Regions from separate parts of the Azospirillum sp. TSH20 genome, predicted to be linked through region 1. Evidence: predicted binding sites of a transcription regulator. Region 1 holds the regulator's gene; each other region holds the start of a gene.
What was found. Region 1 encodes LexA, which represses DNA repair genes until DNA is damaged. Its sites were predicted from a motif close to ATGTTCTANTTTGGTTC; they were not measured.

Region 2: TSH20_RS21630 (putative DNA modification/repair radical SAM protein) is a predicted target of LexA. The motif match lies at 2,023-2,039, and genes of this name have one in related genera.
Region 3: recA (recombinase RecA) is a predicted target of LexA. The motif match lies at 1,204-1,220, and genes of this name have one in related genera.

Annotation. Positions count from the first base shown of each region.
Region 1 is NZ_LGQU01000112.1:19,439-23,837, reverse strand. Features, by position in the region: gene TSH20_RS36220 (ComEC/Rec2 family competence protein) at 1-1,300, shown strand, start outside; gene lexA (transcriptional repressor LexA) at 1,451-2,173, opposite strand; gene glp (gephyrin-like molybdotransferase Glp) at 2,372-3,601, opposite strand; gene moaC (cyclic pyranopterin monophosphate synthase MoaC) at 3,606-4,109, opposite strand; gene TSH20_RS27435 (GNAT family N-acetyltransferase) at 4,106-4,399, opposite strand, start outside.
Region 2 is NZ_LGQU01000079.1:46,679-51,077, forward strand. Features, by position in the region: gene TSH20_RS21620 (tetratricopeptide repeat protein) at 1-333, shown strand, start outside; gene TSH20_RS21625 (cadherin-like domain-containing protein) at 431-1,705, opposite strand; gene TSH20_RS21630 (putative DNA modification/repair radical SAM protein) at 2,066-3,277, shown strand; gene TSH20_RS21635 (UdgX family uracil-DNA binding protein) at 3,289-4,399, shown strand, end outside.
Region 3 is NZ_LGQU01000003.1:155,297-159,695, forward strand. Features, by position in the region: gene TSH20_RS02005 (ATP-binding protein) at 1-1,121, shown strand, start outside; gene recA (recombinase RecA) at 1,274-2,353, shown strand; gene TSH20_RS02015 (hypothetical protein) at 2,602-3,177, opposite strand; gene TSH20_RS02020 (glycosyltransferase family 2 protein) at 3,266-4,399, opposite strand, start outside.

The DNA of each region.
Region 1 (4,399 bases):
GGCGCATCTTCTGTCGATTTCCGGCCTGCATGTCGGCATCGCGGCGGGCATCCTGTTCTATGTGGTGCGGGCGCTGCTGGCGGCGGTGCCCTATATCGCTCTGCGATGGCCGATCAAGAAGATCGCGGCGCTGTTCGGGATCCTGTCGGCGCTCGCCTACACGCTGCTGGTCGGAGCGCCGTTGCCGACGGTGCGGTCGGTGCTGATGACCGGCATGGTGATGGGGGCGATCATGCTGGACCGCCATCCGCTGAGCATGCGGCTGGTCGCCTTCGCCGGGCTGGTCACCATCGCCATGGACCCGGAGGGGATGCTGGGGCCGAGCTTCCAGATGTCTTTCGCGGCGGTGGTGGCGCTGATCGCGGCGTTCGAGCGTGGCAGTGTCAGGCTGGCGGAGTGGCGGCGCGACGCGGGATGGTTGGTGCGCGGGCTGTTCTATGTCGGCGGGATCCTGCTGACCAGCGTGGTGGCGACGCTGGCGACCTTGCCCTTCTCGCTCTTCCATTTTCAGCAGATTGCCTTTTATGGCGTGCTGTCGAACCTGATCGCGATTCCCATCACGTCCTTCTGGGTCATGCCGTGGAGCCTGATCGCCTACGCGCTGCTGCCCCTCGGGTTGGAGGCGCCGGCGCTGATTGCCATGAATTGGGGCGATCGGGCGGTGATCTGGACCGCGGAGTTCTTCGGTCGGTTGCCCTGGGCTTCGCTGACGGTGCCGGCGATGCCGGTGGAGGGATTCGCGGCGCTGGTGGTGGGCGGGCTCTGGCTGTGCGTATGGACGCGGCGGTGGCGCTGGCTGGGGATGCTGCCGATCCTGGCGGGGTTGGCCTCGCCGATGCTGGTGGAACGGCCGGACGTGCTGGTGGCGGGGGACGGGACGGTGGTGGCGGTGAGGCTGCCGGACGGGCGGCTCAGTGGCTCGGGCAAGGGCGGCGGGCGGCTGACCGAGACCTGGAGGGAGCGCGACGGGGAGCGGGCAGCGGCGGAGCCCTGGCCGGCGGCGGGCGGATGGAGCGAAGGCGGGCGGTCGCTGAGTTGCGATGCGCTGGGGTGTCTGTACCGGGTGCGGGGGAAGACGGTGGCATTGCCGCGGCTGCCCGATGCACTGGACGAGGATTGCGGATCGGCGGACGCGGTGGTGACGGCGGCGGTGGCGCGCGGGTGCCGGGCCGGTTTGGTGGTCGACCGATGGGCGCTGCGGCATGAGGGAGCGCATACGCTGACGGTGACGGAGGAGGGCATCCGGGTGGAGACGGTGCGAGGGCTTAGGGGGGATCGGCCCTGGACCGGGGGGAGATGAAGGCCCGTCGGAGTTAGACCCCCTCCCTAGCCCTCCCCCGCTCTCAGCGGACCTTCGGTCCGCCTGCCGCGTCAGCACAAAGCGAAGCTTTGTGCGAGAGCTGGGCGGGAGAGGGAATTGAGCTTCGTGCGGGAGAGCCCCGACCGCAGGTCAGTACTTGCGGACGAGACCGACCAGCTTGCCCTGTACGCGGACGCGGTCGGCGCCGAAGATGCGGGTTTCGTAGGCGGCGTTGGCGGGCTCCAGGGCCACCGTGTTGCCCTTGCGGCGCAAACGCTTCAGCGTCACCTCGCCTTCATCGACCAGCGCGACGACGATGGTGCCGTTCTCCGCCGCGTCGCAACGCTGAATGATGATGGTGTCGTGGTCGAGGATGCCGGCCTCGATCATCGAATCGCCGGAAACCTCCAGGGCGTAATGGTCTCCGCCGGTCAGCATGGAGGCCGGAACATCGACGAAGGCACTGTTGTCGCGCAGGGCCTCGATCGGCGTGCCCGCGGCGATACGGCCGTAGAGCGGGAGCTGAACGGTCTCGTTGGCGGCGGGCATCGTGGCGGGAGGCGTGGTGTCGCGGCCGGCAAAGGCGAAATCGCCCTTGATGACGTTGGGCTGGAACTTCGGCTTGGGCGCCGCGCTGCGGCTGCGGGCGGCGTCCAGGCCTTCCGGCAGGCGGAGAACCTCGAGCGCGCGGGCGCGGTGGGGCAGGCGGCGGATGAAGCCGCGTTCCTCAAGTCCGGTGATGAGGCGATGGATGCCCGACTTGGACTTCAGCCCCAGGGCGTCCTTCATCTCGTCGAACGACGGCGAGACACCGCCCTGGCCGAGCCGTTCGTGGATGAACAGCAGCAATTCGTGCTGCTTGCGCGTGAGCATGGATGCCTCCCGGCCGTCGCCAGACTGAAGATGGAACAAAAACTAAACGTTGCTCCATGTTCTAGTTTGGTTCCTGCCGCGCGTCAAGCCCCCCGGCGGCTTCTTTTAGAACTTGAACGGAACATTTCGAACAGTGTGAAACAGTTTTCGGGATGCTGTTCAACTGTTCCATCCGTCGTTCGGGGGGTGTTCCAAGTCCTAGATGCTGAGCGCTCCATCGGTCAGGGGGAGCACGGTCACCATGGCGCCGGCCGGTTCCGGATCGGCGTTGGGCGGGCGGAGGATCAGGCAATCGGCCTGGGCATAGAGAGTGGTGATGGCGCTGTCCTGCCGGGCGAAGGGGGTGACGGTCAGGACGCCGTCGGGGCCGGCGGCGAGCGTCGCACGGAGATACTCCTCGCGCCGGTCGTTGGCCTTCAGCGCGGTGGTCAGGCGGGCGCGCAGCGGCAGGCGGTCGTCCTCGGGCGGCAGGCCCTGCAGCAGACGCAGAATCGGGCGCAGGAACAGCACGCCGGTGACGCCGGTGGACACCGGGTTGCCGGGGAGACCCAGCAGCGGCACCGATCCGGCGCGGCCGAACATCAGCGCCTTGCCCGGCCGCATCGCCACGGTCTGCACCTCCAGCGCCACGCCGCGTTCGGCCAGCACGTCGCGCACGAGATCGTATTCGCCATGGGCGGCCCCGCCGGTGGTGACCAGCAGATCGCACCCTGCGGCCCCCTTCGCCAAGGCCGCCACACTCTCCGGCGTATCCTTGGCAATTCCCAGATTGTGGGCGAGGCCGCCCTGGGCGGTGACGAGGGCGCAGAGGCCAAGCGCGTTGGTGCTGACGATCTGGCTCGGCCCCAGCGGATCGCCGGGCAGGGCGATCTCGTCGCCGGTGGCGAGGATTGCGATGCGCGGCCGGCGATGGACCGAGAGCCAGGGCACATTGCCGCCGGCAGCGAGCGCAATGTCGCGGGCGGTCAGGCGACGTCCCTTCGGCAGAAGCTCCTGACCGAGGGTGAAGTCGAATCCCGCCTCGCGGATGAAGCGGCCGGCGACCACGGCGCGGCCGATCCGGACGGTGGCGTCGTCGGCGCTGCAATCCTCCTGCATCACCACGGCGTCGGCGCCATCGGGCAGGGGCGCTCCGGTGAAGATGCGCACCGCCTCACCAGGGCCGACGCTGCCGTCGAACGCATGGCCGGCGGAGGATTCGCCGATGCGGCGCAGGGGGACGGGCGAGTCGGCGGTCGCGGCGGCGATGTCGGCGGCGCGCACCGCCCAGCCGTCCATCGCGGCGGCGTGGAAGGGCGGCTGCGTCAGCCGGGCGATCACCGGCTCGGCGAGCACGCGGCCCAGCGCATCGGGCAGGGCGACGGTCTCCGCCGGCAGAGGGGCGAATGCCGACAGGATGCGGGCGCGCGCCTCGGCGACGGAGATCATCAGATTATGCTCCTGCGGATGGGACGGCGGTGGTGGACGCACCCCATTCGCCGCTCTTGCCGCCGGCCTTGTGCAGCAGGCGGACGTCGGTGATGGTCATGCCGCGGTCCACCGCCTTGCACATGTCGTAAACGGTCAGCGCCGCGACGGTGACGGCGGTCAGCGCCTCCATCTCCACGCCGGTCTGGCCCTTCAGCTTGCAGGTGGCGGTCACGTCCACGGCGTTGCGGGCGGGATCGCAGGAAAGGTCGACCTTGACCGAGGTCAGCATCAGCGGGTGGCACAGCGGGATCAGGTCCGGCGTGCGCTTGGCCCCCATGATGCCGGCCAGCCGGGCGACCGACAGAACGTCGCCCTTCTTCACTCCGCCCTGCATGATGAGCGCCAGGGTCTCCGACTGCATCAGCACGGTGGCGGCGGCGGTGGCGGTGCGTTCGGTCTCCGCCTTGTCGGAGACGTCGACCATCACCGCCTTGCCCTCGGCGTCGAAATGGGTGAAGCCGGTCATCGGACGGTCTCCAGAAGCGGTTTTTCCATGAAGACGCTGACGCCGTTGTCTTCATAGCAGGCATATGGGCCGCGGTCGGCGAACCCGGCCTTGCGGTAGAGCGCCAGCGCCTCGTGCTGGTGGATGCCGGATTCGAGCAGCAGGGCGGTCAGCCCCTCGTCCCGCGCCTGTTCCTCCAGCCGGGTGAGCAGTCGGTCGCCGATGCGGTGGCCGCGGGCGGCGGGATCGACATACATGCGCTTCACCTCGCCGTAACCGGTCGGATCGACGCGGAGTGCGGCGCAGCCGAC
Region 2 (4,399 bases), on a different contig from region 1:
CTGGTCAGCCTGCAATATGGCGACGTCGCCGCGGAGGTCGCCGCCGCCGACGTCGCCGATCCGGGACTGGACGCCTGGAGCGACATCGACGGGCTGGCGGCGCTGATCGCCGCCATGGACCTGGTGGTGTCGGTCGACAACTCGACCGTCCATCTGGCTGGCGGGCTGGGGCGTCCGGCCTGGGCGCTGCTTCCCCATGCCGCCGATTGGCGCTGGATGCAGGGGCGCCATGACACGGTATGGTATCCGTCGGTCCGGCTGTTCCGGCAGGACAGGGCGGGCGAGTGGGACGGCGTGCTGCGCGATCTGCGCGAGGCGCTTGATCCGGCTTAAGCGGCAAGGATACGCATAGGAAAAGCCCCGACCACTCGCTTGAGCGATCAGGGCCTCCTGTCCAACCCAACGCTGCCTAGGCCGAAAAACGTCGCTATCAGACGGCGAACAGGCTGCTCAACCCTACGTCATGAACACCAGCCAGGGTCACCGACCAGGAGCTTCCTGCCAGCTTGATGGTGGTGTCGACAATTCCATCACCGGTGACGTCGGCCTCAATCATGCTGAAGGCCGTGTTGAACTCAGCCGAAGACAGGCTGTCCAACCCGGTAAAGGCCAACGTGTCGGAGCCGGGCTGAAAGTTGTTGATGACAAAGGCAGTGTTGTCCGTTGCCGCCACGTCCAGCGTGCTCGATGCAGAGATGGAGGAGGTCGCCGTCAGATCCGACACATAATAGCGGGTCTTGGCACCATTTCCGGTCCCAACCGTATAGGCTGTCGACGAGAAGGTCAGGTCACTTCCCTCCACCGTGATCGTGTTCGTTTGGGAGTTCTGGTGCCATGCTGTGCTGACAGCTCCATCACCGTTGAGATCCTGGCCGAGGCTGGCGAGTGAACGCACCCAGTCACCGTACTGCTGGGAGAACGCATTCTGGTCGGTGGGCGGTGCACCGCTGTAGGTCAGCGTCGTGGTGCTGGAAATGGTGGAGGTGGAACGGGTTACCGTAAAGCCAAAGGCATACTCGTCCTTGACCGCGTCCAGATCAAAGCCCTGCAAGGCATCAACAGTCACCGCTCCATCGGTGACGCCATAGCTGAGCGAGACGGCGCCGTTGTAATTGGCGTCCGGGTTGAAGGTCCAGGTGCCGTTGCCGTTGTCGGTCACCGTACCGTGCGACGCGGTGAGGTTGGTCACGCTCAGCACATCACCGTCAACGTCGCTGTAGCCTTGGAGCAGGTCGGCGGCGCTGAAGGTGTAGGCGGCATCCTCGGTGCCGGCAGCCAAAGCGGCCGGAGCGCCGCTGAGCACCGGAGCGTCGTTCTTGCCCTGGATGACAACCGTGGCCTTGGCCGTGCTCAGCGCACCATTGGCCATTCGTACGGTGTAGGTGAAGCTATCCTCGAATGTATCACCGTCGTCCAGCGCATCGAGGTTCGTGGCCGTGATGCCACTTGCGTCGTACTTGATGGTACCGTCGGCGTTGATGCTGATCGTCGCACCACTCGTCAAAGTGACGGTGTTGGCACCGGAGGCCAAGTTCAGCGTCGTCTGCTCCTGATACAGCGACCAGATGCGGGCGGACCCCGGGTCGTTGGCCAGCACGTTCAGGCTTGCGATACGGGAATCTTCGGTGACCTGACCCTGGCTGAACGCATCGTCCTTCGCCGCACCCGTCTGAACCGCCACTTTCACCGAAGTCTGAGCCGCCATCGCCCTATTCCTTTTTGGTTGAGTCCCGAGTCGACGCCCGTCTTCGCCATCGCGCCGATTGGAAATATTAGAAATTTTTTTATATAAAATTAAAGACAAATTTGATTTCTATTCTGCAACAAGCCCTTCCTTCTTGGTTAAGAACGAGCAACAAGATACAATGCTTCGTTTTTCTTTGGCGATTGATTCGTTTTTTCGAATACTCTGTAACATTGCTTTTCTGCCTGGAAACTTTATTTCGCGCGCCCTTGGCCGATTTGAAAACCCGCTCTCCGTTCCGTTGAGGGCGGCAGGCCGCTTGCCTTTTCCCACATTAAGAACATATTGCGAACATCTTCAAGGGAGAGGGAAGCCTCCACGGTGGATGACGCGCTGCTCGACAAGCTCGAAATTCTCGCCGACGCGGCGAAGTACGACGCCTCCTGCGCGTCGTCGGGGGCGAAGCGGCGGACGGGCGGGCCGGACGGCATCGGCTCGACCACCGGGGCCGGCATCTGCCACGCCTATACGCCGGACGGGCGCTGCGTCTCGCTGCTCAAGATCCTGCTGACCAACTACTGCCTGTTCGACTGCGCCTACTGCATCAATCGCCGCTCATCCAACGTGCGCCGCGCGCGGTTCAGCGTCGACGAGGTGGTTCAGCTGACGCTGGGCTTTTACAAGCGCAACTGCATCGAGGGGCTGTTCCTGTCCTCCGGCATCATCCGCTCGCCCGATTACACGATGGAGCAGCTGATGCTGGTGGCGCGCACGCTGCGGCGCGATCATGGCTTCGCCGGCTACATCCACCTGAAGACGATACCGGAGGCCAGCCCCTGGCTGATCGAGCAGGCCGGGCTGTGGGCCGACCGGCTGTCGATCAATCTGGAACTCGCCTCCGACCGCAGCCTGAAGGAGTTCGCGCCGGAGAAAGACGGCACCGCGATCAAGGCGGTGATGGGACAGGTCGGCGAACGCATCCTGGAGGCCAAGGAGGAGAAGCGGCGTTTCTCCCCCGCCGGGCAGAGCACCCAGATGATCGTCGGCGCCGACGCCTCCACCGACCTGTCGGTGCTGGAGACCAGCGACACACTCTATCGCCGCTATGGGCTGCGGCGGGTCTATTATTCCGCCTTCAGCCCGATCCCGGAGGCGAGTTCCGCCCTGCCGGCCAAGCCGCCGCCACTGCAGCGCGAGAACCGGCTGTACCAGGCCGACTGGCTGCTGCGCTATTACGGCTTCACGGTGGAGGAGATCGCCGCCGGGGGCGAGGGCGGGATGCTGGATCTGGGCATCGACCCCAAGCTGGCCTGGGCGCTGAAGAACCGCGAGCGTTTCCCGGTCGACGTCAACAGCGCCGACCGCGAGATGCTGCTGCGCGTGCCGGGGCTGGGGGCGCGGGCGGTCGACAAGATCGTCGAGGCGCGGCGCCACACCAATTTGCGGCTGGAGGATGTGGCGCGGCTGTCGTCGGGTCTGAAGCGGGCACGCGCCTTCCTGATCGCCGCCGACCACCATCCGGGCGGGCTGACCGACCGCGCCGACCTGCGGCAACGGCTGGTGGCGCCGCCCAAGCAGCTCAGCCTGTTCTGAGGGGCCGGGTCATGCATCGTGTGGATCTAAAGGACGGCGCCGACCTGGACGGCTTCCGCCGCGCGCTGCGCGGGCTGGTCGCGTTGGGCGCCGATCCGGACGACGTGGTGTGGAGCGTCGGGGCGGCACCGTCGCTGTTCGGGGATATGGCTCCGCTGCCGGCGGACGCGCCGCCGGTGTCGCTGCCGCGGCCGGTGGGGGCGCTGATCGAAAGCGTGGTCTGCCACCGCGATCCGGAACGCTACGCCCTGCTGCACCGGCTGGTCTGGCGGGTGCTGCGGGGGGAGCGCGACATGCTCGACCACCATGCCGATCCGCTGGTGCACCGGCTGGCGCTGCTCGACAAGGCGGTGCGGCGCGACCTGCACAAGATGCACGCCTTCCTGCGCTTCCGCGAGGTGAGGGATCCGGATGGGGCTGAGCGTTACGTCGCGTGGTTCGAGCCGGACCATTTCATCGTCGAGGCCACCGCCCCCTTCTTCATCGAGCGCTTCGAAAGTCTGGTCTGGACCATCCTGACGCCGGTGGGCTCGCTGCAGTGGGACCGGCGCTCGCTGACCGTCGGGCCGGCGGCTTTGAGGCCGGAGGGGCTCGACCGCGACGACCGCTTCGCCGAGGGTTGGCAGCGCTATTACGAGAGCACCTTCAACCCGGCACGGGTGAACCCCACGGCGATGCGGGCGGAGATGCCGCGGAAATACTGGGCCAATTTGCCGGAAGCGGCGGCGATCCCAGCCATGATCCGTTCCGCGCCTGCGCGGGTGCAGGCGATGATCGAGGCGGAAGCCGCCGCCCCCCGCCGCCGCAACCCCGACAAGGCCGTCGCCGCCATGGCCCGGCAGGAGCCGGCGACGCTGGCCGAGCTGAACCGCATCATCCTGGCGGCGGATCCGCTGGTGCCGGGGGCGACGCAGGCCGTGCTGGGCGAGGGGCCGGAAGGGGCCGCCATCGCCATCGTCGGCGAGCAGCCCGGCGACCAGGAGGACATGGAGGGCCGCCCCTTCGTCGGTCCCGCCGGCCAACTGCTGAGCCGCGCGCTGGAGGAGGCCGGGATTGAGCGCGGCGCCGCCTACCTGACCAACGCGGTCAAGCATTTCAAGTTCGTCGCCCGCGGCAAGCGCC
Region 3 (4,399 bases), on a different contig from region 1:
TCGGCCAGTTGGCCGGCGGCGTGGCGCACGACTTCAACAATCTGCTGACGGCGATGATCGGCTTCTGCGACCTGCTGCTTCTGCGGCACAAGCCGGGCGACCAGTCCTTCAGCGACATCATGCAGATCAAGCAGAACGCCAACCGCGCCGCCAACCTCGTGCGGCAGCTGCTGGCCTTCTCGCGCCAGCAGACCTTGCAGCCGCGCGTCATCAACGTGACCGATGTGCTGGCCGAATTGGCGAACCTGCTGCGGCGGCTGATCGGCGAGAACATCGAACTGAAGATGATCCACGGCCGCGACCTGGGGCTGGTCAAGGTCGACCAGAACCAGCTGGAGCAGGTCATCATCAATCTGGTGGTCAATGCCCGCGACGCCATGGCCGGCGGCGGCAAGCTGACCATCAACACCACCAACTACGTCGTCAGCCAGCCGGAACGGCGGGAGCATGAGACGATCCCGCCCGGCAGCTATGTCTCCATTGAGGTGATCGACACCGGCTGCGGCATCGCGCGGGAGAATCTGCAGCGCATCTTCGAGCCCTTCTATACGACCAAGGAGGTCGGGTCGGGCACCGGGCTCGGCCTGTCGACGGTGTACGGCATCGTTCGGCAGACCGGCGGCTTCGTGCTGGTCGATTCGGCGGTGGGGGAGGGGACGACCTTCACCATCCTGCTGCCGCACCACCAGGGCGAACTGCGCCCGGTCGATACCGCCGAACCGCGCGAGCGGCGCGGCAGCGACCTGACCGGCACCGGCACCATCCTGCTGGTGGAGGACGAGGACGCCGTGCGCGTCTTCTCCGCCCGTGCGCTGCGCAACAAGGGCTATCAGGTGCTGGAAGCCAAGAACGGTGAGGCGGCGCTGCAGCAGATCGAGACCAACGGCGCTTCCATCGACCTGCTGATCACCGACGTGGTGATGCCGCAGATGGATGGCCCGACGCTCGCCCGCCATGTCCGCAAGCTGCGCCCGGAAATGCGGGTGATCTTCATCTCCGGCTATGCCGAGGACCGTCTGGGCGAGATCGACGGCGTCGAAGTCGCCCATTTCCTGCCCAAGCCCTTCTCGCTGAAACAGCTGGCCTCCAAGGTGAAGGAGGTCATCCGTGACGGTCGGTGAGGGGCGACTCCGCCCGCAACGGCATACCCGGACATACCCCGTAAAATAGGAACGCACAGGCAACATCAGTCCTTGCAAACGAGAACGAAGAGAGTACATTCAGCCTCGTTGCAAGAGCGCCGACCGTGTGTTCTAAGAGAGGGGTACCGGGCATGTCGTCCGCACAGCTTCGTTTGGTCGAGAAGGATTCCATGGACAAGCAGAAGGCGCTCGATGCCGCCCTGAGCCAGATCGAACGCGCGTTCGGCAAGGGCTCGATCATGAAGCTTGGCGCCCGTGAGAACCTGGTCGAGACGGAGGTCATCTCCACCGGCTCCCTGGGTCTCGATATCGCGCTGGGCATCGGTGGCCTGCCGAAGGGCCGCATCATCGAAATCTACGGGCCGGAAAGCTCGGGCAAGACGACGCTGGCGCTGCACGCCATCGCCCAGGCCCAGAAGGCCGGCGGTACCTGCGCCTTCGTCGATGCCGAGCACGCGCTCGACCCGTCCTATGCCCGCAAGCTGGGCGTCAACATCGACGAACTGCTGATCTCCCAGCCGGATGCCGGCGAGCAGGCGCTGGAGATCGCCGACACGCTGGTGCGCTCCGGCGCCATCGACGTGCTGGTGGTCGACTCGGTCGCCGCGCTGGTGCCGCGCGCCGAACTGGAAGGCGAGATGGGCGACAGCCATGTCGGCCTGCACGCCCGCCTGATGAGCCAGGCTCTGCGCAAGCTGACCGGCTCCATCTCCAAGTCGAACTGCCTGGTGATCTTCATCAACCAGATCCGCCTGAAGATCGGCGTGATGTTCGGCAATCCGGAGACGACGACCGGCGGCAACGCGCTGAAGTTCTACGCCTCCGTCCGTCTCGACATCCGCCGCATCGGCTCGATCAAGGACCGCGACACCGTCGTCGGCAACCAGACCCGCGTCAAGGTGGTGAAGAACAAGATGGCCCCGCCGTTCCGCGTGGTCGAGTTCGACATCATGTACGGCGAGGGCGTATCGAAGGTGGGCGAACTGCTCGACCTTGGCATCCAGGCCGGCGTTGTCGACAAGTCGGGCGCGTGGTTCAGCTATGACGGCACCCGCATCGGCCAGGGTCGCGAGAACGCCAAGACCTATCTGCGCAACAATCCCGAGATGGCCGACGCGATCGAGGCCAAGATCCGCGGCAACGCCGGTCTGGTCGCCGATGCGATGATGGGCACCCCGGAAGCCGACGGCGAAGCCTCCACTCCGGAGTGAGGCTTAGTAGGGTATGTGGGTTGAAAAGCCCCGCCTTCCGCAAGGGAGGCGGGGCTTTTCTGTTTGGGGGGTATGGAGTTGCGGAAGGCAAATGCCCCCTCCCTAACCCTCCCCCACCTTCGGTGGGAGAGGGAACTCCGCGGCTTCACGAATAACCTACGTCGCCAAGCGTCCTGCCCCCTCTCCCTCGAAGAGGGGGAGGGATGGGGAGGGGGCATCAGCCAGCCAACACCTCACCAACGCCACACCTACACATCCACCACCATATGCGGCCGGAAGGCTCCCTCCAGCGTCAGCAGCAGGTGCAGGTAGACCGCCACCTTGCGCGCGCGGTCGCTGTTGCGGGATAGGCAGTCGCGCAGTTGTTCGGCCAGCCGCGCGGTTTCCGGATCCATCTCCGGTGCGGCGGCGATTGCAGCCTGGACGATGTGCTCCGGATCGACGGGGACCTCTGCCGCCGGATCCTTCAGCAGGGCTTCGGCCAGCGCCTCTTCGTCATGGTGGACCGGGGGTGGAGCGGCCGGAGGTGGCGGTGCTCGGCTGGACAGATGGCTCCGGAGATTGTCCTTCAGCCTTGTCCGCTGACGCTCGTCCAACCCGTCGAACTGGTCGACCTCGTCGAACAGAAGGTCATAGAGGCGGCGGCGCTGCGGGTTGGGCGGGTTGTGGTCGCGCCGCTCCTGCTCGCGGTCGTGCCGTTCCTGGCGGGGGTTGCGGCGGCTGTTGCGGTCGGTGGCGTTGCCGCTCCGCTCGACGCCTGCAGTGGTGCGGACGCTGAACTCCGGCGGGCCGATGCCGCGCCCGGAGGTGAGATTGCCGGACATGAGCCGCCTCCCGGGTTTGGTTCTCCCTGGCGGTCAAGTCTGGCAGAGCCGGCGCTTTCGTCAATTCGAAAGCGCCGGCCCCCATTGGTCAGTCGCCGGCCCCGGCACTCACGGCGCCGTCGGCGGCTTCCGGCTTGCTCTTGCCGAAGCCGATGGTGGGGAAGACGTTGATCAGCGCGGTGATGAAGGCCGCCAGATAGGGCAGCGACTGCACCACCAGCAGGCCCGACCACATGAAGGCGTCGCGGTTCTCGTGGCCGAAGACCATGACGATGGCCAGCGCCGCACCCCACAGCGACACCAGCAGCACCAACTCCTCCCGCGCCATCAGGAAGGCCTGCATCAGCGCCGGCTGGTTCTCGCACTTCGGCGTACGGACGAAGGGCCGGCCGGAGGTGAAGATGCCCAGCCACATGGCGCGGCCGACCGTATGGGTCAGCGCCATGCCGGCCACCGCCGCCCCGACCTTGTCCCAGAAGCCGCACTTCACCCGCGCCTCGTAGAGCCAGAGCGAAGCGCCGACCTTGAAGGCGAAGACGCTGAGCGTCGGGATCATGAAGACGTTCGGCGGGAACTCGAAGTACTTGGGGAAAGCCATCAGGCCGATGGACCAAATGATGCCGGCGATGCCGAAGATCATGTGGGCGGCGTCGGCGAACCAGGGCAGCCAGCCGGTGATGAAATGGTACTTCTGGCCGGCCGTCAGCTCCTTCGCGCCCGGCGACAGCTGGCGCCAATGGTGCTTCAGGATCTGCACGGCGCCATAGGCCCAGCGGAACCGCTGCGTCTTGTAGGCGGAGAAGCTGTCGGGAACCAGGCCCTTGCCGTAGCTCTCCGGCATATAGACGGCCTCATAGCCATGCTCGAACAGGCGCAGGCCGAGGTCGGCGTCCTCGGTGATGCACCACTCACCCCAGCGGCCGACCTTTTCCAGGGCCGACTTGCGGATGATGGTCATGGTGCCGTGCTGGATGATCGCGTTGCGCTCGTTCCGCTGGATCATGCCGATGTGGAAGAAGCCGGCATATTCCCAGTTGGTCATGCGCTGGAACAGGTCGTGTTCCCACTCGCGATAGTCCTGCGGCGACTGGACGAAGCCGACCTCCGGCCGGTTGAAGTGCGGAATCGTCGCCTTCAGCCAGTCGGGATGGACCTGATAGTCGCTGTCGATGACGGCGATGTGTTCGGCGTCGGGGGCGGTCTGCGCCAGACCGAAATTCAG